DNA from 3 places in the Paenibacillus sp. LjRoot153 genome. Region 1 is predicted to be linked to each of the others. Evidence: riboswitches for the same ligand, from Rfam matches in the RefSeq annotation. Region 1 holds a riboswitch; each other region holds the start of a gene.
What was found. A riboswitch is a leader RNA that binds a small molecule or an ion and turns the genes downstream of it on or off. The one in region 1 is predicted to bind cobalamin.
Positions count from the first base shown of each region.

Region 1 (8,100 bases):
CAAAACTGACGCCGTATAGCATGCTCACGGCGTTCACGATATCTCGCTGCGTTCGCGGACGCAGCGGCCAGCCCAGGCGGGCACGCTCACTTGCCGCGCCGCCATAGACGTTCAGCCCGCCGAGCTCGATCCCGAGTGCCCCGGCTACCGCCGACTCTGGGATCCCGCTGTTCGGGCTGGGGTGTAGATGCGCGAAGCGGCGAATCGCCGCCGCCGCGCGTGGAGCTGAGAGGCCCGGCTTCGCCAGGGCCACGAGGATCAGCAGGATCCCGGTGAGCCGCGCCGGGATCCAGTTCAGGGCGTCGTCCCAGCGGGCCGACGCGGTGCCGAAATGACGGTATCTGTCATTTCGGTAACCGACCATCGAATCTAGCGTATTCGATGCACGATATAGCATCGCCAGCGGCGCACCGCCGATGAGCGCATAGAACAAGGGCGCGATGACCGCGTCCACGATGTTCTCCGCGACCGTCTCCACGACGGCTCGCGTGAGCTCCTCCTCGTGGAGCGCATCCGTATCCCGGCCTACGATGTAGCCGGTGTACTTGCGAGCATCCGCGAGATTGCCTGCGCGCAGCGGATTGTAGACTAGATACGCGGCATCCTTTAAGCCTTTGATCGCCACCGTCGTGGAGATAAGCCAGGTTGAAACGGCGTACCCTAGCCAAGGATGAATATCGTTTGCGAAATGTACCAGCACAAGTACCACAATAAAGCTTAGCGTGATTGTGGTAAGCATGAGTAGGACACCTTTCATTCGCAGCCATCTTGAGTGCTTATCTACTGGAATAGTCGTTGTCACTTCTCTAGGATGCAGTCTATCCTCTACCCAACGGATCCAGCGTCCAATGATAATAACTGGATGCGTGGGCCATTTCGGGTCACCAATCATCCAGTCCAATGCAATCGCAGCAGCCGTCATCCAGACGAGTTCCTGCCATGTATATATCCACATAAGGGCTTCACCATTCCGTACTTACTTCTCTATTAGTCTAACATATAAGCTCTACTTTTTAATTCGATCGGGATACCAACCGTAACCAGAAAAACCTGCTGACAAACTTCAGCCACACGCTGATTCATGCGTCCAGCCAAATCTCTGAATTGACGGCCTAGGGGGTATTCTGGCACAATACCGTCGCCAACTTCATTCGTAACTAAGATGAGTTGTCCACTGTAGGAGGACACGACGTCCACGAGCTCGTCAATTTGCTTTATCACGAGTTGCGCTGCATCGCTCATGCCTTCGTAGTGGAGCAGCCAGTTCGTCAGCCATAGCGTCAGACAGTCCACTAACACTACAGCACCTTCGCTGCTCTCATGAAGCTGCTCGAGACAGTCTCGCAGCGCATAAGGCTCCTCCCGGGTTTCCCAAGGGAATCCCGATTGAAGCCTTTGCTGCTGGTGCAGCCCCACCCGCTCCCTCATTTCCTCATCGTAGATGTGGGAGGTCGCAATGTAAATCCCCTGCTTGCCGCGATGCATCGCCAGCTTCTCGGCGAAGGAGCTCTTGCCGCTGCGCGCCCCGCCAGTTACCAGAACCGCCATCGTGTTCGCCTCCGTCTCTCTGCTTCTTCCATGCTGCTCCACGTACTCGCCGCTATTATCTTTATTCCCTCGAAACGCCTGCGCTTTCGAAGGTCGCCATTTCCTTCATGATCTTGCCTGCGGCATCGATCAAGTTGAACACAAGCACTGCACCTGTGCCTTCACCAAGTCGCATATCCATTTGCAGCATCGCTGCGAGGCCAACCGACTCGAGCAGCTTCGTATGTCCCTGCTCCTGTGACAAGTGCGAGGCGAGCATGTAGGACGCGCTTAGCGGAGCTAATCGGCTCGCCACGAGCGCCGCGGTCGACGAGATGAACCCGTCGACAACAACCGGGCAGCGATGCTTCGCTGCGCCCAGGATCACCCCAACGAGACCGGCGATCTCCAATCCGCCGACCTTACTCAACACCTCAAGCGCATACTCACCGCTTAAGCCTGCACTTGCATCTGCACTTGCCTCTGCTCCTGTCCCCCGTACACGCAGCCCATTCACGTCCAGCGCCTTATTCACAACCGACTGCTTATGCAGCCAAGTCGCATCGTCAATGCCCGTTCCACGACCTACAGCAAGGCCAGCGTCTAAACCCGTCAATGCACATAAGATCGCTGCACTCGCTGTCGTATTCCCGATCCCCATTTCGCCAGTGGCGAAAAGTCGATACCCTTTTGCCACCAAATCATCCACAATTTCACTACCTGCAAGAATCGCTTCAATGGTCTCCTCCAGGGTAAGAGCCGCTTCCTTCGCCATGTTGCGCGTGCCTTTTCTAACTTTGCGCGAGACGAGACTAGGATGCTCCAAATCCGCATTAACCCCCATATCCACACAAACCACATCAGCTCCAGCATGTCTAGCTAGGACATTAACAGCAGCCCCGCCATACAGGAAATTGAGCACCATTTGCGGTGTCACTGCCGCTGGAAACGCACTGATGCCTTCCTCACAAACACCATGATCACCAGCCATGACGATAACGGCTTTTTTCTCAAAAGTCGGCATCACCTCACCTGTAATCCCTGCGACTTGGCGTGCGATATCCTCCAGCTTCCCTAAGCTTCCTTGCGGTTTCGTCAATTGGTTCAGATGGTCATTGGCTTGAAGAGCCACTTCATGATGGATCGGTTCAATCGCGTTAATCAAGTTATGTAAATTGTTCATTATCGTCTTCCTCCGAACTTTCATTATTTCCCAGGTTGTAATAAAATCTGCGGTACTTCACTAACAGGATGCTTGAGTACAATCGGCTCTGTTCCGTATACTTCTGCTATTTGCGTACTCGTAATAATTTCTGCAGGCGTTCCAATGGCGGTTACCCGCCCCTCGTGTACGATCATCAATCTTGTGCAATATTGCGCAGCCAAATTCAAATCATGCAGAACAGCTACAACTGTTAATTCCGACTCTTGCTGCCAGGAACGAATATAATCCATCATCTGTATTTGATAGCCGATATCTAGAAAGGTAGTGGGCTCATCGAGCATGAGCAAGCTTGGTTGCTGGGCCATCACCTTAGCCAGTGCAACACGTTGCCGCTCCCCACCACTTAGTCGCTCAATCGTTCGATCTACAAGCCCTTCCAGCTCAAGCTTTGTGATAATGGCATCAATAAGTCCATCCGATTCAGCCATATCTTCCCCAAGCCAATTTTGGAACGGATAGCGTCCCATCTCCACGACTTCACGAACCGTGAAGCCAACAGGAGGCAAAGCATCTTGCTGAAGAACAGCGAGCCATTTAGCAAGCTCCTTTCGCGAATACGAAGATACCGGTTTTCCCTTTACACACACTTTCCCATGCAAGACAGGATCCACGCCTGAGAGAAGTCGAAGCAGGGTAGATTTCCCGCTGCCATTAGGGCCAATGATCCCAAAAAACTCCCCCTGCCCGACCTCAAAGCTCATATTATTTAGCACTTGTTGTTCTCGAAAGCTCTGAAAGAGCTGCTCCACTTGAATCATCGTGATCAACCTCTTAACGTTTTCTTATCTTTATGGAGCAGATAGGCAAAAAATGGTGCACCTAGAAACGCTGTAATTACCCCGAGTGGAATTTCTGTAGGACTAAGCAATGTTCGAGCCAAGGTATCTGCCCATAACACATAAATTCCACCTCCGATCGCGGATAACGGAATGATCAGACGATAATCCGGACCTACCAGAAGTCGCACCAAGTGCGGCACGATTAATCCAACGAAACCGATAACCCCCGCCACAGATACAGCAGCTGCCGTGATCAAAGTGGAAGCGATCAGTACGATCAGTTTCGTACGCTCGACATGAACACCGAGATGTGCAGCCTGACGCTCTCCTAATGCCAACAGATTTAATGATCTCGCATAGCTTAACAGAATCACGAGACCAATCAATAGATAGGGTGAAATCATATAGGTATATGACCATCCACGCATCGCTAGACTGCCCATGAGCCAGAAAATAATTTCATTTATCGTTTGATTCGAAATCGAAACTAAGAACGACACGAATGCGCCCAGAAAGGCTTGCATCACCACGCCGGATAAAATCAGCGTCTCCATCTTTAGCTTCCCTTCAATCATGGCCAGCTTCAAAACCAAGAACAGGGAAATAAGCCCCGTCACGAAAGCCACTATGGGGATCGACCATTGCCCGAACAGGGCGAATTGCAGCCCGAAATAAATAAGAAAAGCAGCCCCTACAGAAGCTCCTGAAGATACGCCAAGGGAGTAAGGGTCAGCGAGCGGATTGCGTAGAACCCCTTGAAAACCAGCACCTGCTATGGAGAGCACGGCCCCCACCAAAATCCCTAGTAATAAGCGTGGAATTCTTACTCTATTTATGATTTGTTCTGAAGATTGTGGCCAGTTCACCTCGATGTGACTTCCTATCCAAGGAAGATGCTTCGCTAGAATCCCCACGATATGTGAGAGAGGAAGCTGAGCTGACCCGATGGATAAACTCACCACAATAGAAAGAAGAAGGAGTATAACTCCTACTCCTCCCCCAAGCATCAATTTTCTTTTCATTATTTCACCAATTCAGGATAAATCCCTTTCGCCATTTCCAGTAATCCATCCGTCAATCTCGGACCTGGGCGACTTACGGAGTTTTGGTCGAGCCCTATCACGCGTTTATTTTTCACGGCGTCAATCGCATCCCACCCGCCGCGCGTACGAATAATTTCTTCTAATGGCTTCTTGCTCTTGATATCGACGATCCCATTTGCGAATAAGATCACGTTCGGGTTCTGTTGAATGATTTTCTCTTCACTGATCTCATACCAGCCCGCTTTATCCGCAGCAACGTTAATCCCGCCAGAGAGGGTAATCAATTCGTCCATGAACACGCCGCTTCCCACGGTCCAACCTGGGGCAAACTCGATGTATACTTTTTTCTTATTTTCTTGCTTCACGTCTTTCACAGCATCTACAACCTTCTGACGATCCGCTTTCATTTTGGCGACAACTTTCTCCGCTTGCTCTTGATGATCGGTAATAAGTCCGAACGTTTGAATATTGTTCATCGCATCATCTAGCGTTTTGGGATCTACTTTAAAGACGTTAATGTTCATCGCACGTAGTTCATCAACTGTTTTAGCATTCATGGAAACACCAGTGAAAACAATATTTGCGTTGGTAGCAATGACCGCCTCCATGTTGGGCTTCGTAATGCTGCCTAACTTCGGCTTCGATTTAGCGCTATCTGGATAATCATCGAAATCCGATACACCCACAATATTCGCCTCTAGTCCAATGGCAAAAAGCGCTTCTGTTTCTGCAGGAGAGACGGATGCGATTCGTTCTGGCGCTTTGTCGAACGTAAACTCTTTACCTGTAGCGTCTTTCACTTTCAGAGGATAGGTTGTTTTCTTCGTAGCGGCAGGAGTTGCCGATGTTACTGGAGCCTTTGTCCCCACGCCACCTAGTTTCGATGGATCTGTAATTTCAGTTTCCTTCTTCGCACAAGCAGTTAACGAGATCGCGGTCGCAACCGCTAATGTAAGAATAAGACCCTTTTTGAAATTGCTCTGTTTCATCACTTAAACCCTCTTTTCATTATTTTTAATTCACGGCCAAAAAAAAGTCCCCTTGTTCACTAGGAACGAAGGAGACGATAAATCGCGGTATTGGGCAACGTACTGACGTGCGCTGCTTCCTGATTTAACGCGATCCTTTTCCTCGAAGGATGTTGTATCGGCACCATAGGCAGGTATCCTGACTCTTCAGACTTTCGCAAGACTGAATTACAGTGGCGGGACCGTGCCGGATTTGAACCGGCTTCCCCTTAACTAATAATGTTCCAATTCGAACATTACCAGTACCTATAGTTGCAAATTATACATTCTAACTATTTGTCGATTATAGATGTTCTCTTATTTTTGCGCAATAATTTGGATGACTTTCAACGCCTCGTCCATCTTCGGAGCATTCTGAGGAATGAACGCAAATAAGCCTTTACCTTCAAACCCTTGCTCTTTCATCCATTTGTTGCCGGTAAGTGGAATGCCGTACAAATGCTTTTCCGCCGCTTTGCCTTCTTCTTTGATTTCGATAACCCCATCCGGATAATCCTTCGGGTTGATTATGTTATCCAATGAAACAAATCCCGCTTGGTTGCTCAACCCTTTGAACTGCTCTTCTCCCAAGATGAAAATGCCATTACCACCAGCAGCTAGCTCAACAATCATTTTTTCTAATGAAAAAATAGGTGATGTATTCAGCTTCACAGTAGGAATTTCTCCTACCTTGGATTTCAAGGATACTTCCAACTTCTCCGCCGCTTCACTTGGAAACCCGTTAGGTCCCATCATAAATACCGATACATCTGCCTTCGGTCCACCACAAGCAGTAAGCATCAATATCATTCCTAGCATGAGAACGAATAACCATTTTGCCTTCATGTATGTAATTCCCTCCGTCAAGTACTCTCTCTTTATCGATAGTCGTCAGAAAAGTCGGTTTTCACCGACTTTTCTTTCCAGATGTCATATATTCATTTATTTTTTGATCCAGCATCGTGCTTAATTCAACAACTGCATCAGATGTCATTTCTCGACCTTCCATGACCATCTGTTCCATTTTACGTCTCAACGTATGGATCTCTTCTTCAAGTAGTGCTAGGGAATTTTGCTTCTTGGCATTTCTGGTCAGCCAACGCTGTCCGAACTCTTGCTCGCGAATTTGAAATTGCTTATGAAAGTTAGTAAGCTGATATTCCATAAAAGCCATGCTCATCCCTCCTTACTCTAAGAATACCAGTTTTCGTCTCCTATGAACATATGAATTTATAAAGAATATTATAATTTCCTTAAGAAATTACCGATTCTCTCTAATGCTTCATTCAGTTGGGAAACACTATAGGCATAAGAGCACCGCAAAAATCCTTCTCCACCTAATCCAAAGACATCACCAGGCACTGCGGCAACCTTAGACTCATACAAGAGTCGTTGTGCGAATTCATCGGAGGTTAGTCCTGTAGCCACAATACTTGGGAACGCATAGAACGCGCCTTGTGGTTCATGGCATTCAAGTCCGACTTCACGGAATCCTTTGACAACCAATCGTCTCCGTTGATTATAGGATTCAATCATCCGATCTTTCTCTTCCAGCCCATTCGTCAATGCTTCATGTGCGGCTACTTGCCCCATGACAGGCGCACACATGACCGTATATTGGTGAATCTTGGTCATAGCCGAGATTAGCTCTCTGTGACCACAAGCATACCCCATCCGCCAGCCTGTCATTGCAAACGCTTTTGAGAAACCGCTGACCAGAATCGTCCGGTCCTGCATCCCCGGTACAGCCGCGAAACTTACATGCTTCTGACCATACGTCAATTCCGCATAAATTTCATCGGAAATGACAATTAGATCATGCTCTTCAACAACTTTGGCGATCGGCAGCCAATCTTCATAGTTCATGATGCCGCCCGTCGGATTGCTTGGGTAACAAAGAATTAGAATTTTGGAACGTGGCGTAATCGCATCACGTAGCGCCTTTTCCGTCAGCTTGAATTGATCCTTGGCGAACGTTTCGATACCTACTGGTACACCACCACTAATAGCTGTAATTGGCGAGTAAGAAATATAACAAGGCTCAGGAATCAGAATCTCATCCCCAGGTGTAATTAGTGAACGCAGCGCTAGATCAATTGCTTCACTGCCTCCTACCGTTACAAGTACCTCGTTCGATGGCTCATATTTCACTTTAAAGGATGTATACAAATAGTTCGCAATCGCTTCGCGAAGCTCAGGGATACCAGAGTTTGGCGTATATTTCGTTCTGCCGCGCTCCAAGGAATGTACAGCTGCTTCACGAACGTGCCATGGTGTTGAAAAGTCAGGTTCACCCACACCTAGCGAGATGATGTCCTCTTTACTATTGCTTACGAGATCAAAAAACTTCCGAATGCCAGACGGCTTCATTTCACGTACCGCAGGAGCGAGGTAGTCTTTCATTGATTTTTTGCTTGATTGAATCGTAGTCTCATCCTTGATCATAGCGCTACCTCTCCCTTACGGCGAAACAAGCATTCGATGATCATCTTCCTGATCTTCGAAAATAATGCCGTCTT
Region 1 covers NZ_CAXUQH020000001.1:6,565,579-6,573,678, forward strand. The annotation lists gene cbiB (adenosylcobinamide-phosphate synthase CbiB) at 1-955, opposite strand, end outside; gene cobU (bifunctional adenosylcobinamide kinase/adenosylcobinamide-phosphate guanylyltransferase) at 988-1,548, opposite strand; gene cobT (nicotinate-nucleotide--dimethylbenzimidazole phosphoribosyltransferase) at 1,610-2,710, opposite strand; gene ACSQ8P_RS28300 (ABC transporter ATP-binding protein) at 2,734-3,510, opposite strand; gene ACSQ8P_RS28305 (FecCD family ABC transporter permease) at 3,516-4,553, opposite strand; gene ACSQ8P_RS28310 (ABC transporter substrate-binding protein) at 4,553-5,563, opposite strand; cobalamin riboswitch at 5,715-5,867, opposite strand; gene ACSQ8P_RS28315 (hypothetical protein) at 5,900-6,427, opposite strand; gene ACSQ8P_RS28320 (aspartyl-phosphate phosphatase Spo0E family protein) at 6,489-6,755, opposite strand; gene ACSQ8P_RS28325 (aminotransferase class I/II-fold pyridoxal phosphate-dependent enzyme) at 6,824-8,026, opposite strand; gene ACSQ8P_RS28330 (Lrp/AsnC family transcriptional regulator) at 8,042-8,100, opposite strand, start outside.

Region 2 (8,100 bases), 4.5 Mb from region 1:
ATAAAAGGACACAAGGTGACGGTCATACAGGCAAAAATTTGCCTCACAAGATGCACTAACGTCGTTTGGCATGAACAAGAGCCTGTAGGGTGATCCCTACAGGCTTTTTGTTGCGCTCCAGCATATATGCTTACCTAACTTTATGCCAGACAGAAGGAAAGGATAACCAGCATAGTCAGTACGGAAACCCTCCATACTAAGGTGGCGTTCATTCTATAAATAGAAGGAGTTGCTTACCATGGGTAAAAAGAAAAGTATGATGCAGAAAACACAAAGTACGGTCGATCACTCGAAGCAATCATCTCGCATTCAATCGAATCTCGATTCAACGGAGCCGGGACATCACCAGCCAAATAGGCCATCCGTGTAGGCGAAATCTAACAGCAATCAGCACCCTTGCTTGCAAATGCAGCGGGGTGTTTTTCAATTTTAAGAAGGAATCAATTCACTCCGACTTGCACGGAACAGCTTAGCAGCCTCAACCATAACGCGTAGTGCGGCTACAGTCTCATCTTTACCACGTGTTTTCAAGCCGCAATCTGGATTGATCCAGAAAAGCTCAGGTTCAAGGACCTTAAGTGCACGCTCGATCATTTCAACCATTTCCGTTACAGATGGAACACGCGGACTATGAATGTCATAAACCCCAAGCCCAATTCCTTGATCATACGTATGCTCCTCGAAGCTGTGAATCAGCTCACCGTGACTTCTCGATGTTTCAATCGAAATGACGTCTGCATCTAGCGCTCTGATCGCGTCTATAATGTCATGGAACTCGCAATAGCACATATGTGTATGGATTTGAGTTTCATCGTTCACAGTTGCTGTAGACAAACGGAATGCCAGGACAGCCCAATCGAGATAAGCTTGCCAGTCTCTCTTCTTCAGAGGTAGGCCTTCACGAAGCGCAGGCTCATCCACTTGAATCATCTCAATGCCAGCTTGCTCTAGGGCCTCTACTTCATGGCGCAAGGCCAAGGCGATCTGATAGGCAACTTGTTCGCGGGAAATATCGCTGCGGACAAATGACCAGTTCAGAATCGTAATCGGTCCTGTCAGCATACCTTTTACTGGCTTACTTGTTAGCGATTGGGCGAACTTCGTTTCTTTAACTGTCATCTCTTGCACGAATTCCACGTCACCGAAAATAACAGGCGGTTTCACACAACGAGAACCATACGATTGAACCCAGCCGTTCGATGTAAAAGCAAAGCCATCCAGCTTTTCACCGAAAAACTCCACCATATCCGTACGCTCAAATTCTCCGTGCACAAGCACATCGAGTCCAAGCTCATCTTGAAGATGAATCCATTCAGTGATCTGTTCTTGAATGAATGCTTCATATTGTTCAGGTGTCCATTCGCCGCTACGCCAATTTTTACGAGCATTTCGGACTTCAACTGTTTGTGGAAATGACCCAATCGTCGTAGTAGGCAAGAAAGGGAGCTGCCATTTGGCTGTTTGGAGTCCTCTGCGTGTTGTGAAGGAGCTGTTTCGATCAGAAGGCTGTTGCCCGATATTCGCGATCGCTTGCTGGACTATGGCTTTGTTACGATACGAGGACGCATTAAGGTTAGCGATTGCCGTCTGATTCAGATCTAATTCCAATTGCATGGGATCTTGGCGTTGAATAGCTTTAGTCAATATAGAAAGCTCAGTCAACTTTTCTTCTGCAAATGCTAGAGCATCCCGCAATACAGGCTCAAGTTTATTTTCTTTACGCGTGGAAACAGGGACATGCAGCAAGCTGGATGAAGGCTGCAGCACCATGCGCTCATAGGGGACGATTGCTTCAAGCTGGGCAAGGAATTCAAGCTGCCTGCTCAAATCTGTCCGCCAAATATTGCGTCCATCTAGAATACCAACGCCAAGCACTTTATCCGCTGGGAAGCCATAGGTTTGGAGATTGCTCCAGTTCAAATCAAAGCCATGGATGAAATCAAGACCAATCCCATGAACGGGAAGGGAAATCAGATCTTGGTAATGATCGACGGCATCAAAATACGTTTGAATACTGATTTTAAGTGCTGGTGCAGCTGCCGCCAGAGTAACGTAGATGTGTTTAACACGTCCGAGATCTTCTGAGCTAAGGGACTGTACGAGTATCGGCTCATCAATTTGTACCCATTTCACACCTTCCTCGGACAGCTCAGTCAAAATACGAGCATAGAGCGGCAGAAACAACGCGATTAAACGATCGATTTCTTCCGCTTTATAACCCTTGGCTAGCTTAAGGAAAGTAAATAAGCCGAGAAGGACTGGCTTACCTTCGATACCTAGCTTTTGCTTCGCTTCACGGTAAGCTTCAAGTGGTTTATTGATGGTTAGTTCTGGCTGAGCGTCCTGTAACTCGGGAACGATGTAATGATAATTGGTATTGAACCATTTCGTCATTTCACAAGCTGTCGCACCTTGACTGCCGCGAGCCATCGCATAGTACGTCGCTAGTGGCACTTGGCCGCCTGTGTACGGGAAACGCTTTGGAACAAGTCCGAACATTGTGGATGTGTCCAGCACGTGATCATATAGGCTGAAGTCGCCTACAGGAATAAGATCAATCCCTTTTTGCTGCTGCAAGCGCAGGTTGTGTAGACGAATGTCTTCAATTTGCTTTGTAAACTCGTTCTCATCCAATTTGCCGGACCAGAAGGCCTCTAGCGCTTTCTTCCACTCACGGTTCTCGCCAATTCTTGGATATCCTAAATTACTGTTTATAAGTGCGCACATGGGGTAATCCTCCTCAAATTTTGCTGGTATACGAATCTCTGGAAATCAAAAAAGGGCATCTCTAACCTTAATAAAAAAGGTTAAAGATACCCTGTGTATGTGTATACAGTGTTTACTATCTCTAACACCTCCCTATCTCCCGTAGGTAAAACAGTGCTGTCAGAATTAGGCAGGTCTCCTGGCTCCAGAATCCTCGTCAAACGCCAGCCTTCCCGATCTTTCGATCAGTGGCATTGGAGGCGTTGACTCCTCTGTTACAGTGGCGGGACCGCGTCGGTTTTACACCGAACTTCCCTTTTAAGCTCTCGTTTGATTGACAAAACAAGAGCACCTATTCCCACAATATGCAATTGTGAATACTATACATGATATCGCACATCATGCAAAGACTTTTGTTTTTTTAATATAGAATTTATAAATTTTACCTATTAAGATGGCTATATTTCTCCATAAACGCTCTCGTGCAAGAAGGACGGTGTAGCCGTTTATTTTGTATGTTTTGGAAATAAAAAAAGACCGCGATTTCTCGCGGTCTTTCCTCTTACTTTGACGTCCCAGGAGGGATTCGAACCCCCGACCGCACGCTTAGAAGGCGTGTGCTCTATCCAGCTGAGCTACTGAGACCTATGACACTTCTTACCGCCTGGACGAGATCCGTTTGGCGAAGCAAGAGTTAATATATCATAACGTATAATGCGAGTCAACTTCATTTTTAAATATTTTTGCAATCATTTGGATGATGAAGTAAACTGGCACAAGCGAGACCATGAACAGAGGTGATCCCTATGTCAGATCCTACTTTGGATAATGTCATCCTTTTTCCTAAAACAGAGCAGTTCTATGAAGACGAGTTAACGAAGCTGTTACGCTCCGAGCAGTATAAAGAAGCACTGGAGATGCTTACTTTTTTGCTGCAATTTCCTAATGTCGATGCGAATAAGTCTGATCAATGGGAAGCCCTGCGCCACTGGCTGCTTACCATGTTTCCAGAAACGATGTTCTCATCATCCGTAACTGAGGAAGAGGACTCGGAGGAAGAGTCCGCTTTGTTACGCCAGTATATTCATGATAAATCAGCTTCGGATGACGGTGCTTTTGTGATGAAGCTTCAAAACATGCTGCAAGAAGGTTCGCTAGAGGGACAAGTAAGTGCTTTGGAGCAGCTTGCTTTTATCGAGCAACCTGAGGTGAGTCAATTCGTGAAGAAATGGCTTTGCGAAAGGCCCAGACATCCTCATCTTCAATTCAAAGCGTTACAGACACTTAAGCAAATGGGGGAGCACGGGTTGATTGAGTTCCCCAAGAATGGCCGAACGGTTCTCGTCGAAATCGATGAGACGCCGCTTACGTCGGAGGATTTTCCATTGCGAATTCGTGATATGATTCGCAGAGTCGGGGACATTAGTGAAATAAGCCAACCTGACTTTGTCTACTTTGCAACTCAGACATGGCAGGAGTTTCTTGCCTATGCGTACGGCACCTCGATTTACACGGAGCTGCTAAGGGCAGAAGAAAGCGCGGTAGACGTGTGGGCCTCTGCGCTGCATGCGATTTTGCAAGACAAATTGTTTGGTACGGTTGATCGAGATGAGCTGCTAGAGACTTATGGTATCGTGGATGCGATGACACTGCAGTGGAAGCGCGCGCACAACGTGCTGACCGCTTTTGTAAAGCAATTTAGCCCAGATCCAGGTTAAGAACAAAGCTCGCTTGAAATGAAAATGTTATATGGTATAATAGAATGGTTATAATGAGCTTAACGTGAAAAATATATGTCATGGTACATTTTTGGAGGGGAAGGCATAAAATGAAAGCAAGTTGGGAAAAAATAGAGAAGAACGTTGGCGTTCTTGAAGTTGAAGTTGGGGCAGAGCGCGTTGCAGATGCTTTGGATAAGGCATTTAAAAAGGTATCAGCGAAAGTGAATGTTCCAGGATTCCGTAAAGGGAAAGTGCCTCGTTCAATCTTTGAAGCTAAATTCGGTGTTGAGAGCCTGTATCAAGATGCTTTGGATATCATTTTGCCAGAAGTTTACGTTGAAGCGATTGAAGAGGTTAAAATCGAGCCTGTAGATCGTCCAGAAGTAGATGTTGAGCAATTTGGTAAAGGTCAAGTCTTGAAATTCAAAGCTAAAGTAACAGTTAAGCCTGAAGTAGCGCTTGGTGACTACAAAGGTATCGAAGTAGAAGCGGTTAATGCTTCTGTGTCTGAAGAAGAATTGAATGAAGAGCTTGCACGTTTGCAACAACGTCATGCTGAATTGGTTGTTCTTGAAGAAGGACAAGCTGCTAACGGCGATGTCGTAATCATTGATTTCGAAGGATTCGTTGATGAAGTAGCATTCGAAGGCGGTAAAGCGGAGAAGTATTCCCTTGAGCTTGGATCCAATTCATTCATCCCAGGCTTCGAAGAGCAACTTGTTGGTCTTGGTAAGGACGAAGAGAAAGACGTTAACGTCAGCTTCCCTGAAAACTACCATTCCGAAGATCTGAAAGGCAAAGCAGCTGTGTTTAAAGTGAAACTTCACGATATCAAACGCAAAAACCTGCCTGAGCTTGATGATGAGTTCGCAAAAGACGTAAGTGAGTTCGATACGCTTGTTGAGTACAAAGAAGAGCTTCAAAAACGTATGCAAGAGCGTAAAGAGAAAGATTCCGAAGCTGCACTTGAAACTGCAGTTGTTGAGAAAGCTGCTGCTAACGCAGAAGTTGAAATTCCAGGTTCGATGGTTGAAGCTGAGCTTGATATCATGGTGAAAGAATTCGAAAGACGTCTTCGCTCCCAAGGCATGACGCTTGAGATCTACTACCAGTTCTCCGGTCAAAACGAGAGCGCATTGAAAGAACAAATGAAAGAAGATGCTGAGAAGCGTGTTCGTAACAACCTTGTTCTTGAAGCTATCGCAGCTGCAGAAAAAATCACAGTTTCCGACGAAGAAGTTGACGCGGAACTTGAGAAATATGCACCGTCTTACCAAAAATCAACAGCTGAACTTCGTGAGCTGTTTGCTTCAAACGGATCTCTTGAAGGTCTTAGCAACGATCTAGTAATCAGAAAAACGGTTGATTTCTTGCTTCAAAATAGCAAGCATGTTTCCGCAGCCGTGTAAATAAGGTAAGTAAAGGCACGTACGCAAGCAACGTGCCTTTCTTTTACCCTAATTTACGTCTAAACGCCTTAGTACATATGTATTACCGCTTACATAGCTGATTTCAGAAAAATGACATTGTTGCCCAATCGTGTTAAACTGTAATTGAATCTCAAGTGAGAGAACATGGCGCTTGCCGCAAAAGGAGTTGGTACAATGAGTCTTATTCCTATGGTTGTAGAACAAGAGGCTCGTGGGGAGCGTTCCTACGATATCTACTCGCGTTTACTTAAGGACCGCATAATCTTCATCGGGACCGCTATTGATGACGATGTGGCTAATTTGGTCATTGCCCAGCTGCTCTTTTTATCCGCCCAGGACCCTGAAAAAGATATTCACTTATATATCAACTCACCTGGTGGGTCTGTTACGGCTGGAATGGGTATCTTTGATACCATGCAGTTTATTAAACCGGATGTATCTACGATTTGTGTAGGTATGGCCGCAAGTATGGGGTCTTTGCTGTTAACAGCAGGAGCCAAAGGTAAGCGATACGCGCTGCCGAATGCAGAAGTAATGATTCACCAACCGCTCGGCGGTGTTAGAGGTCAAGCAACCGATATCAAAATCCATGCGGATTGGATTATCAAGACCAAGAATAAACTCAACCAGATTTACGTGGACCGAACGGGACAGCCGCTTGAAAAGATCGAAAGAGACACCGACCGGGATAACTTTATGAGCGCTGAAGAAGCGAAGGCATACGGGTTAATCGACGAGGTTATCACTCGAAACGACTTGAAATAAAGGAGTGATCCCATGTTTAAATTTAACGATGAAAAAGGCCAACTCAAATGTTCCTTTTGTGGAAAATCCCAGGACCAAGTTCGTAAACTTGTTGCCGGACCGGGAGTTTACATTTGTGATGAATGTATAGAGCTTTGTACGGAGATTGTGGAAGAAGAATTAGGGCATGAAGAAGAACTGGATCTGAAAGATGTTCCGAAACCAAAGGAAATTCGTAATATCTTGGATCAATACGTTATTGGTCAAGAACAAGCGAAGAAATCCTTGGCTGTTGCCGTGTATAACCACTACAAACGGATCAACTCGCAGAACAAGCTTGAAGATGTTGAGCTTCAAAAAAGTAATATCGTCCTTCTAGGGCCTACAGGAAGTGGTAAAACACTTCTTGCGCAAACACTTGCGAAAATTTTGAATGTGCCATTTGCAATTGCGGATGCAACTTCATTGACAGAAGCTGGTTATGTAGGGGAAGATGTCGAAAACATCTTGCTCAAACTGATCCAAGCAGCTGATTACGATGTTGAAAAAGCAGAGCGCGGCATTATCTATATCGATGAGATTGATAAAGTTGCACGTAAATCCGAGAACCCATCCATTACACGCGATGTTTCCGGTGAAGGTGTACAACAAGCTCTTCTCAAAATTCTTGAAGGCACAGTAGCTTCCGTACCTCCACAAGGTGGGCGTAAGCATCCGCATCAAGAATTCATTCAAATCGACACGACGAATATTCTCTTTATTTGTGGTGGAGCATTTGATGGTTTAGAGCAAATTATCAAACGCAGAATAGGTAAAAAAGTGATTGGATTTAGCACAGATGGCATGAAAGTTGACTTGAAACCAGGTGAATACCTATCGATGGTCCTTCCTGAGGATCTGTTGAGATTCGGTTTGATTCCGGAGTTCGTAGGTCGTTTGCCGGTTATTTCAACACTAGAGCCGCTTGATGAAGCTGCGCTTGTGCGTATTCTTTCCGAGCCTAAGAATGCGCTCGTGAAGCAGTACCAGAAGATGCTCGAGATGGATAACGTTTCGCTTGAATTTGACGCAGAAGCACTTGATGCGATTGCCAAAGAAGCGATTAAACGGAATACCGGTGCTCGTGGTCTAAGGGCCATCATTGAAAGCATTATGCTTGATGTGATGTTTGAAGTTCCTTCAAGAACGGATGTATCTTCTTGTGTCGTTTCCAAAGAAACGGTACAAAACAAGATTACGCCTGTTCTGACAACCAAAGAAGGCGCACAGCCTTCTGGTAAGAAGAAGGAAGAAAGTGCGTAACCTATAATTTTATAAATGAACACACAGCCTCCAATCCGATTTCCATTTCTGGGAATTGGAGCGGAGGATGTTTGGTGTCATGGGGAGAGAAACCAAAATGTTCCATAGACGAGATACCAGAGCCGTTCGGGTAGGTGATTTAACGATCGGTGGCAGTAACGAAGTAATCATGCAAAGTATGTGCACAACCAAAACAG
Region 2 covers NZ_CAXUQH020000001.1:2,083,633-2,091,732, forward strand. The annotation lists gene ACSQ8P_RS09170 (DUF4023 family protein) at 1-59, shown strand, start outside; gene ACSQ8P_RS09175 (hypothetical protein) at 239-370, shown strand; gene metE (5-methyltetrahydropteroyltriglutamate--homocysteine S-methyltransferase) at 430-2,727, opposite strand; cobalamin riboswitch at 2,878-3,077, opposite strand; tRNA gene ACSQ8P_RS09185 (tRNA-Arg) at 3,278-3,351, opposite strand; gene ACSQ8P_RS09190 (hypothetical protein) at 3,513-4,424, shown strand; gene tig (trigger factor) at 4,535-5,836, shown strand; gene clpP (ATP-dependent Clp endopeptidase proteolytic subunit ClpP) at 6,032-6,622, shown strand; gene clpX (ATP-dependent protease ATP-binding subunit ClpX) at 6,635-7,903, shown strand; gene ispG (flavodoxin-dependent (E)-4-hydroxy-3-methylbut-2-enyl-diphosphate synthase) at 8,001-8,100, shown strand, end outside.
Region 2: it holds a riboswitch for cobalamin, as region 1 does, so the genes downstream of both, metE (5-methyltetrahydropteroyltriglutamate--homocysteine S-methyltransferase) here and ACSQ8P_RS28310 (ABC transporter substrate-binding protein) in region 1, are expected to answer to the same signal.

Region 3 (8,100 bases), 5.6 Mb from region 1:
TATAAATTGTTAATGCCCTCAATATAATTGCTGTTATAAATCGGTGTCATGGCGAATTCCATATGAATTTTGTTCTTCTTCATCTCTCTAAGCAGGACATCGAACACCGATTCTCCCTCGAAAAAAGTTACCGTTTGCGCCTTATAAATAATGCCGTCAGCAGGCAGCACTTCCAGCTTATCCTTATTGAAACTGCTCATATGGTTCAAAATCGTCTTGCAAGTTACGGATAACGTAGCTGTTAACGTTTTTTTCTTATTAATCGTAACATCCTGCCACTCGACAGGTTTTGGTTTGCCCTCAGGTACTGGCTCGGTAAGGAATTGATCCTTCGTTGGTTCTGGAGCTTGGGAGGGTAGGGCTGTTGGCTTGGCTGTTTCAACCGATGGTTCAGGACCAGTCGTTTCAAAGGCTGGTTTCTTTGCAGCCTCGGTTGGTTTAGGCTCAGTCAGATCAGGCTTTGTGACTGCTTCAACAGTAGGCTTATCAGCCTTAGCAATGTCGGCTTCTGACTCCTTAACCGTTTCTTGAACCGGTATCGTCGACTCTATTTCCTTCGGTGCAACCGTTGGTGGTACAACCGTTGGTGTTGCAGAGGGGCTAACTGAAGCATGAGCATCGGAGCTACTTAACTCGGGAACCACTGAGCTTTTCGGACTATTCCCGCCCCAGAAGAACGCAATAGCCAGCACGCCAACTATGCCTATCCCAATAAGCCACTTCTTCATCGACATGCGATTATTCACATCCTTAACTAACAAAGCAAGGGCATTCCTATGCCCCTGCTCGTTTCTTCTTATTCTACGTTTACATCCGTCATATCGTATAACCGAGTTTGACCTTTGATGAGTCGGTCGTACGCCACAAGTGCATACATTGCCTGATCAGTCGCCATCGGATCCACTTCGCCAGGTTTGCCGCCGCCATTATTAACTCCGCCGGATTTCACATGGTAGAAGCCGCCGCTCCCGGAGGAGAAGCTTAACAAAGCATCAATAGCCGAACTGCCGTTTTTGATAAAACGCGCATCCGTGTGCGGATTAATCCCAAGGCTGGTTAGTGCTACAATCACTTGTACGACGCTTTCTGAATTCGTTGCCCCTTGGCTGGCATACCCGCCATCAGCGGTTTGAACCTTAGATAACCAGATAAGAGCGCGGTCAATAGCCGCCTGCACGTTCTTATTTGTTAGGTAATACGGCGCCAGTCCTTGGATCGCCATCGCCGTAATGTCCGGGTCAGACTCTGCTGCGTTCTCGCCTAGAGCCCATCCACCGCCCGCTATTTCCCTGTTCAAAATGAAATTGATCAACAACTCTCTCGTTGTCTGTTTCTTAACGCTATTAACAATTGGGATTTCATAGGCTTTGCTATCTAGTGCAATAAGCGCGAAGATAGGGCCATTGATTCCTTGCTTAATTAATGTTTCGTAATCAGCTAGCCATTCTCTTAGGTTGTAGCCAGCTACGTCATCAACACTACGACCAATCGAAGTTAGCGCTAAGATGACTCGATCATATTCGGTATATTTGACCGCATGAAGCTTTCCTGATTTTTCCTTCAAAATCTTTTCCACATTCGCGTAATATTTCGCATAGTAGGCATCAGGAACCGGAACGCCAGAGCGTGCCAGTCCTACTACTGTCCAATCCCCACCGACTGAAGCAATCACAGGATCTGTTACCGTTTGCTGCAGGAATGCAGCGGTTTGATTAATTTGCTTCTCAACCGCAGCCTTTTTCAAGCTATCCGGCTGAATGGTTCCTTGCCCTGCATCATGTTGATCGTGATAAGCTCTCATGGCAACAACCGTTGCCATTTCTCTCGTCACCTCAACACGTGGATGGAATGCTTGATCCCAACCCGACATCAGCCCACGTGCCAGGATCGTTTGCACATCCGCTTTGGCCCAATCGGAGACTTGGTCCACATCCATAATGGCATCCGACTGTCCAGCAGAGGGAAGCCCCAGTGCTTTGACCATATTGACCGCCATTTGTTCACGAGTCAGCTTCTCGTTGGGAAGGAATTGATCTTGGCTATGGCCTGAGATGAAACCAGCTTTGTAACCTGCATTCACATAAGGGTAGAACCAATCATCCTGTGTAACATCCTTGAAGCTTATGACCTTCTCCGCATTCACATCTAGCCCGAGGACACTTACAAGTATCTTCGTGAACTCAGCTCTAGTAATCGTAGCCTGTGGATTAAATGTCCCGTAGCTGCCGCTGACAAAAGCTTTTTGTGTGGCCTCGCTAATCGCGTCGAGAGCCCAGGTTGAGATTGTGTCCGCGTCTGCGTACGTAACTGGGGTTACCTCAGCAACGTTTTCACGCTGAAATGACTCTGCTTGCGTCTTACCCGCCACACATAAAACAATAGCTATCATGGCCAATAGTCCTGCAAGTCTCTTTACTCTCCAAAAACTCTTCAATTCCGATCACTCCAAGCGATACTTAAATGCGGAAAGAAGAGGATTTCTCCCCTTCTTCGCTAAAGTTAGTTCTACTTTTTCTGCTCGTGCAGTCTCAAGATAACCACTGCGACCATCTCTCTGGTTACAGGTAGCAAAGGGTTGAAATATCCGTTATCCTCTGTCATTAATCCCGATTTAATGGCTTGATTGATGTAAGGTAATGCCCATTCAGCAACGAGTGATTGGTCTTTTAGGACAGCTGCTTGCTGCCCCTCCGTGGATACGCCTTGTACACGGCCAAGAATTACAGCCATTTCCTGTCTGGAAATCATTTGATTCGGTGCGAAGGCATGGGCTGAAATCCCTGTGATCAATCCCTTAGATTTCGCGGTTACTATATATTTGAAATACCAATCTTCTGTACTAACATCCTCAAAATCTGACTCACCGCTTACTAACTCACTTCCTGTATAACGGACGATGAGCGCAGCAAACTCTGCTCTCGTTAATTCGCGTTTCGGCTCGAATTTAGTTCCAGTTCCTTCCATATACCTCAAAGTAGTGACTTTGGCCACCGCTTCCTGTGCCCAACTGGAAATAGCAACAGCATCTTCATATTCTGCAGCCAGTGTATTTTTGATTTCTTCTGTAGGCTCCGCAGGCTTATCGGGGTTATTAGAATTATTAGGGTTATTAGGGTTAGCACTACCTCCCCCTACTGGCGGGGTATAGGCATTACCAATGTCTTTCCCAAGATCTTTCGTGTACTGCCAACGAAGAACATCGTTATTTTGTAACGTATAAGAACCAGCACTATAGTTTGGAAAAGTGCCATTCACAGCGTACATCCATCCGCTTAGCTGCCCTTTGTCAAACTCCCCTAAGTGATCAATCGATTGTACATAGAGGCTTGCACCAGAACCTGTATAAGACAGAGCTATACTTTGGGAATCAAGTACTCGTTGCAGCAGTGTGAAAGCTGTATCACCAGACTGTAAAGTAACAGTTATAGGAGCAATGATATCTCCTTCACCCAGTGAGCGTTTTTCAACAGAGAGTGTAACCTTTTGTGTGGTACTAGGTCCCGATCCACCAGGTCCAGGCGCAGTTACTAACGTCGATTTAAAGGCTAGAAACTCCGTGAAATGCTTCGTTTTAATAATTAAGTCGCCATTCTCGCTGTAAGCATAAACATCATCGTTTCGATAATTGCTATTGTCATATTTGGGGATTGCGGTAAAATTACCGTTTTCATCTATGAAACCGGCATTTCGATCACCCATCCCCTTCAATTTAAGTGTTACATGTTGATTAAACTGGATGCGGCTATCACCGCCCACCTTAATGCGTGAATCGATACTGTCCAGCTTACTACCGCTGTTGGTAAGTACTCCGTTCACTTTATTCGTTACGGTGTTATCGGTTGTGTTCAGAATTCTTGGCAATTGAATCTCATTATTCCATGCAGCTGATGTAACTTTCGTGTAAGCCGGTATGTCCAATTCCGTATTGCCTCGTTTAGCAATAACCTCTGGCAAAGCTGTTGCCGTGAAAGAAAGTGTAATTTTGTTCGTTGCTTGGTCATTGTCATCCGTTGAGAAGGATACGTTGGACTCACTCGCGCCAACATTGACGATCTGATCACTCGAAGTGCTCACATTATGAATGGTCAACTTGTTACTTGCCGAGTTACTAACCAATGCGGCTGGCAATGCTTGGAGTTTTAGAGTCCCTTGATGACCTTGACCTGCAAAAGTAATCACAATATCTTGTTGATTGCTTTCTTGCGTTACATGATCAATCGTCAAACCCGTAGTGCCAGGATCGAAGCTCCAATTCGCTGCCATATTGGCACCAGAGGTGAACGTATCGCCAACTAGCTTAATCTGCAAACTAGGGTTAAGATTTCCGATGTTCGCATTCGAAGCGATCGCAATGGAAGGCCAACGGCCGTAATAAAACGTAACGACATCATCGTCATTTAATATATAATCTGCTGCACCGACTTGCGGTGAATTACCATTCACTTTATACATCCAACCATCATATCCGCCAAGACTTCCTGCTGTTTGACCTGCTATTGAGGAGAGATAGGGACCATAACTACTGTTTTGAATGACAAAGTTAATGTTAGACTTCTCTAGCGCTTGCTTCAAAGCATCCATGGCTGTCGGCTGGCTGCCATAGACTGCTGCAGTTATCGACTGCTGTGGAAGTATCGAACTGTTAATGCCATTAACGTTTATTTTTACGGTAGTTAGATTTGGCTTATCCGCAAAACGCTGCCAAACTGATTTACCCTGCTGAATATCCGTGAGAGCAATTAATACTTGCTCCGTTGCCATCAAGTTTTGGCTTGGCGGCGTTACTTTCCAAGAAAAAGCTCCATTTGGCAACTGGAAGCTATAAACGGCATCAACAACAGTATGATCATTGACGACCCAATTTGCGGACAACATGTCTTCTCCAACTGCAACCAGACCTGATACCGATGTGGCCCAACTGTTGGAGTTGTCTCCATTGCCCCATTGACCTGGGGAATCAAACCCAGCATTAGCTAATTGTCTTTGCTTCAATAAAGCCTTGGCACGGTTGGTCGCAGTTACTGCAGCACTATTGGATTGATAATTGCCAAGTGCAAGCAGCGCCATCCCTGTAATGTCTGTATCTGATTCATCTCCAAAGAAAGCAAACCCGCCATCAGACAACTGTAAGCTAAGTAAATAACTTAACGCTTTTTCTTTGGCCGCATCGTTCCAGCTCCCAACGTTATGTCCCCTTTTCTTGCCTGTATCAAGAGCAAGCATCGTCCAAATCTGTCGATTAGAACCTCCGAAGGAACCTGTTGATGGATTTTGCTGAGCTGCTAACTCTGCGTACAAATTACGATCCGTTTCCCATGCATGGGAAGGATCCAGATTCATGGCCAACAGGCCAAATATTAAATTGATATGGTATGTACTGCTGTCTGTTTCTAGTAAATCGCCAGGATCACTTTGTTCCCAAGAAGGCAGCGTCCATTTGCTATTGTGCAGATCTTCCCCAGCTCCCCATAGCGCCACCATCTGCCACCAAGAATTGAGTTCAGGCCGATTTTGCTCATAAAATGAGACGGTATCCGAGATCATGGTATCCAATTTCGTACTTGGATTTGCATCGACTGCTCTCGCAGCTTGTGGGACGAGTAATAAAGTAATGAGAGCCAAACTTAATAGTGCTGAAACACCTTTTTTCATCAAACGGAACAAACCAATCACCTTCATCTTCCTTAAAATAGTGGATAAACGAAAAAAACACCTTTCCCCGAGTTCCAGAGGAAAGATGTCTTTGTAAGAATCGTGTTAATCCAACGATTAACCATTCTTTTTGGCAAATGCAAAGAAACATCTTCCTCCCATCCTCGTGAGAAAAAAAATAAAATACTTATCAGGCAGGTCTCCTGGCTTCGCTTCATCGCTTGTACAATCTCCTTCCCCTCGTGTTATCGAGAGTGGCTATGATTGTTAGCTCAGCGTTACAGTGGCGGGACCGCATCGGATTTCAACCGAACTTCCCTTTTAAGCTTCCGCTAGATTCAGCGGAGAGCACCTATTAAGCTAGTTTATGAAATTGTCTGTAATCATGACGAATTGTACATGACTTCAACGTAATAGACAATCCTTTTTTTTCGCAAACTCAAAAAGGCAACCCCACCAAGACCCATAGGCCCCGTGGGATTACCTCTCTTTTTACCCGTGCAATCCGTAAATTAATATTTACAAATGCTGCGCGTAATAATAACTAGCAAAATGAAAAGTACTAGGATACTAGCGGCTGAATTGTTTTTCGGAGGACAAGCAACAGCTTGCGTGTGGACCGGTTTCGGGAATACAAATTCAGTTTGTTGGTAGGACGCGTGCAGGTGGATGTTATTGTGCATTGGTTGTTGCATAATTGGCGCTGGCGCTGGAAGCGGAGTAGGCATTGGCATCGGGGTTGGCATTGGCATTGGCATTGGCTGCATTGGGTAATTCGGAACTTTTACATATTCCATAAAAAGAGCACCTCCTTGGTATTTTCCCTATCGGGACCTTTCACGTACATAAACGGGCTAAACAGAATTGTTATTGTTGAAGTTGGGTGAATAGCTTACAACATCAGTCTATGGGGAACCACCTACGTTGAACACGGTAAATACCCAGTTTATAAATAAATTGGGTGGGTATCATGGGCGAACGAGCATAATCAGGATATAGTCGATTATTTCGACTTACAGCAGCTACATCTCCACTTTCTCATCCATATACAAAAAGGACCGCCCCCTCATCAGAGGGAGCAGTCCTAATCTTCTTACACGTATGGGTTATTCTCACGTTCGAAGCCGATCGTCGTCTTGGCGCCGTGCCCGGAATAGACGATGACATCGTCATCCAGCAGGAACAGCTTATCCTGAATGGAATCCAGCAGGGTATTATTGTCTCCACCGAGGAGGTCTGTACGACCAACCGAAAGTTTAAACAACACATCACCGCTGAACAGGTGATTGTCATACAGGAAACTCACACTCCCTGGCGAATGGCCTGGGGTGTGGAACACCTTAAGCTGGATGCCCAGGAACTCAAGCGTTTGTCCTTCATCCAAAGCGAATTCTGCTGGATCAGTCACAATCGGAGCGCCGAGATCGGGCCAGCGAGCTGAACCATTCTTCTTCGGATTCGTCAGCCAATCGGCTTCCAGGTCGTGAATATACACGGGGCAGCCCTTGAGCTTACGAATCTCGTCTACACCACCGATGTGATCAAAATGCGCATGCGTCAGTAGAATAGCGACGATATCCATGTCGGCAATTTTTTTGATCAGCGACTTCGGATTCATACCGGGATCGATAATAATACCTTGATTCGTCTCTGGATTCGACAGTAAGTAGGCATTTGTCTGAACCGGACCCAGAACGAAAGATTGAATGTTAATCATCGTGATGCCACCTTCACCTTTTAGAACGACTCGATTAATGAACGAAGTTCCTTCACAATAACAGCATGATATCCGTTACCTTCGCCATATTGACGGCCCATTTCGGCTCTGGCTACTTGAATTTTTTCGTTATAATCTGCCGCATCGCGATCTGGATTTTCTTTCTTGAACTGCGTCATAACCGCTTGCACGTTCTTCGGACGAGGTCCCCAGTGTCCAAGCACGAAACCGCCTGTATCCGTGAAAATAACAATCGGAATAGCACGTCCGCCACCTGTTAGGAACTGATCAATCACGTCATAATTTTGCTCAATAATCAGAACTTCCGTCGGAACGCCGCTATTTTCCAAAGCCTTGAAAACAACAGGCACGTTGCGAACAACATCGCCACACCAGTCAGCAGCAACAATCAAGCAACGAAGATCGTCACGATTATTCAGGGATTCGAAATATTCCTTATCCTCTTCATTGTCCCAAGCGAAGCCATCATAATACGCTAGGAATTGCTCTTTATTTTTCTCCATACCGTCAATAAACTGTTGTGGCTTCAAGCCTGTGCGCAGCTTACTAGCAAGATTCGTGCTCATTGATTTCATCCTCCCAAGATCATCCATATTCTCATTCATTGTAACAAAAGCAAACGAATCCGCCAAATCGACCACTAGACTTTCGTTTTTCTTTTGAGATAAAATTGATAGCCCGCATACAGAATCGTCAGCACGACCGCAGCG
Region 3 covers NZ_CAXUQH020000001.1:951,409-959,508, reverse strand. The annotation lists gene ACSQ8P_RS04410 (DUF4430 domain-containing protein) at 1-734, opposite strand, end outside; gene ACSQ8P_RS04405 (S-layer homology domain-containing protein) at 797-2,434, opposite strand; gene ACSQ8P_RS04400 (DUF4430 domain-containing protein) at 2,506-5,652, opposite strand; cobalamin riboswitch at 5,829-6,023, opposite strand; gene ACSQ8P_RS04395 (hypothetical protein) at 6,165-6,449, opposite strand; gene ACSQ8P_RS04390 (MBL fold metallo-hydrolase) at 6,746-7,369, opposite strand; gene ACSQ8P_RS04385 (thioredoxin family protein) at 7,390-7,956, opposite strand; gene ACSQ8P_RS04380 (DedA family protein) at 8,031-8,100, opposite strand, start outside.
Region 3: it holds a riboswitch for cobalamin, as region 1 does, so the genes downstream of both, ACSQ8P_RS04400 (DUF4430 domain-containing protein) here and ACSQ8P_RS28310 (ABC transporter substrate-binding protein) in region 1, are expected to answer to the same signal.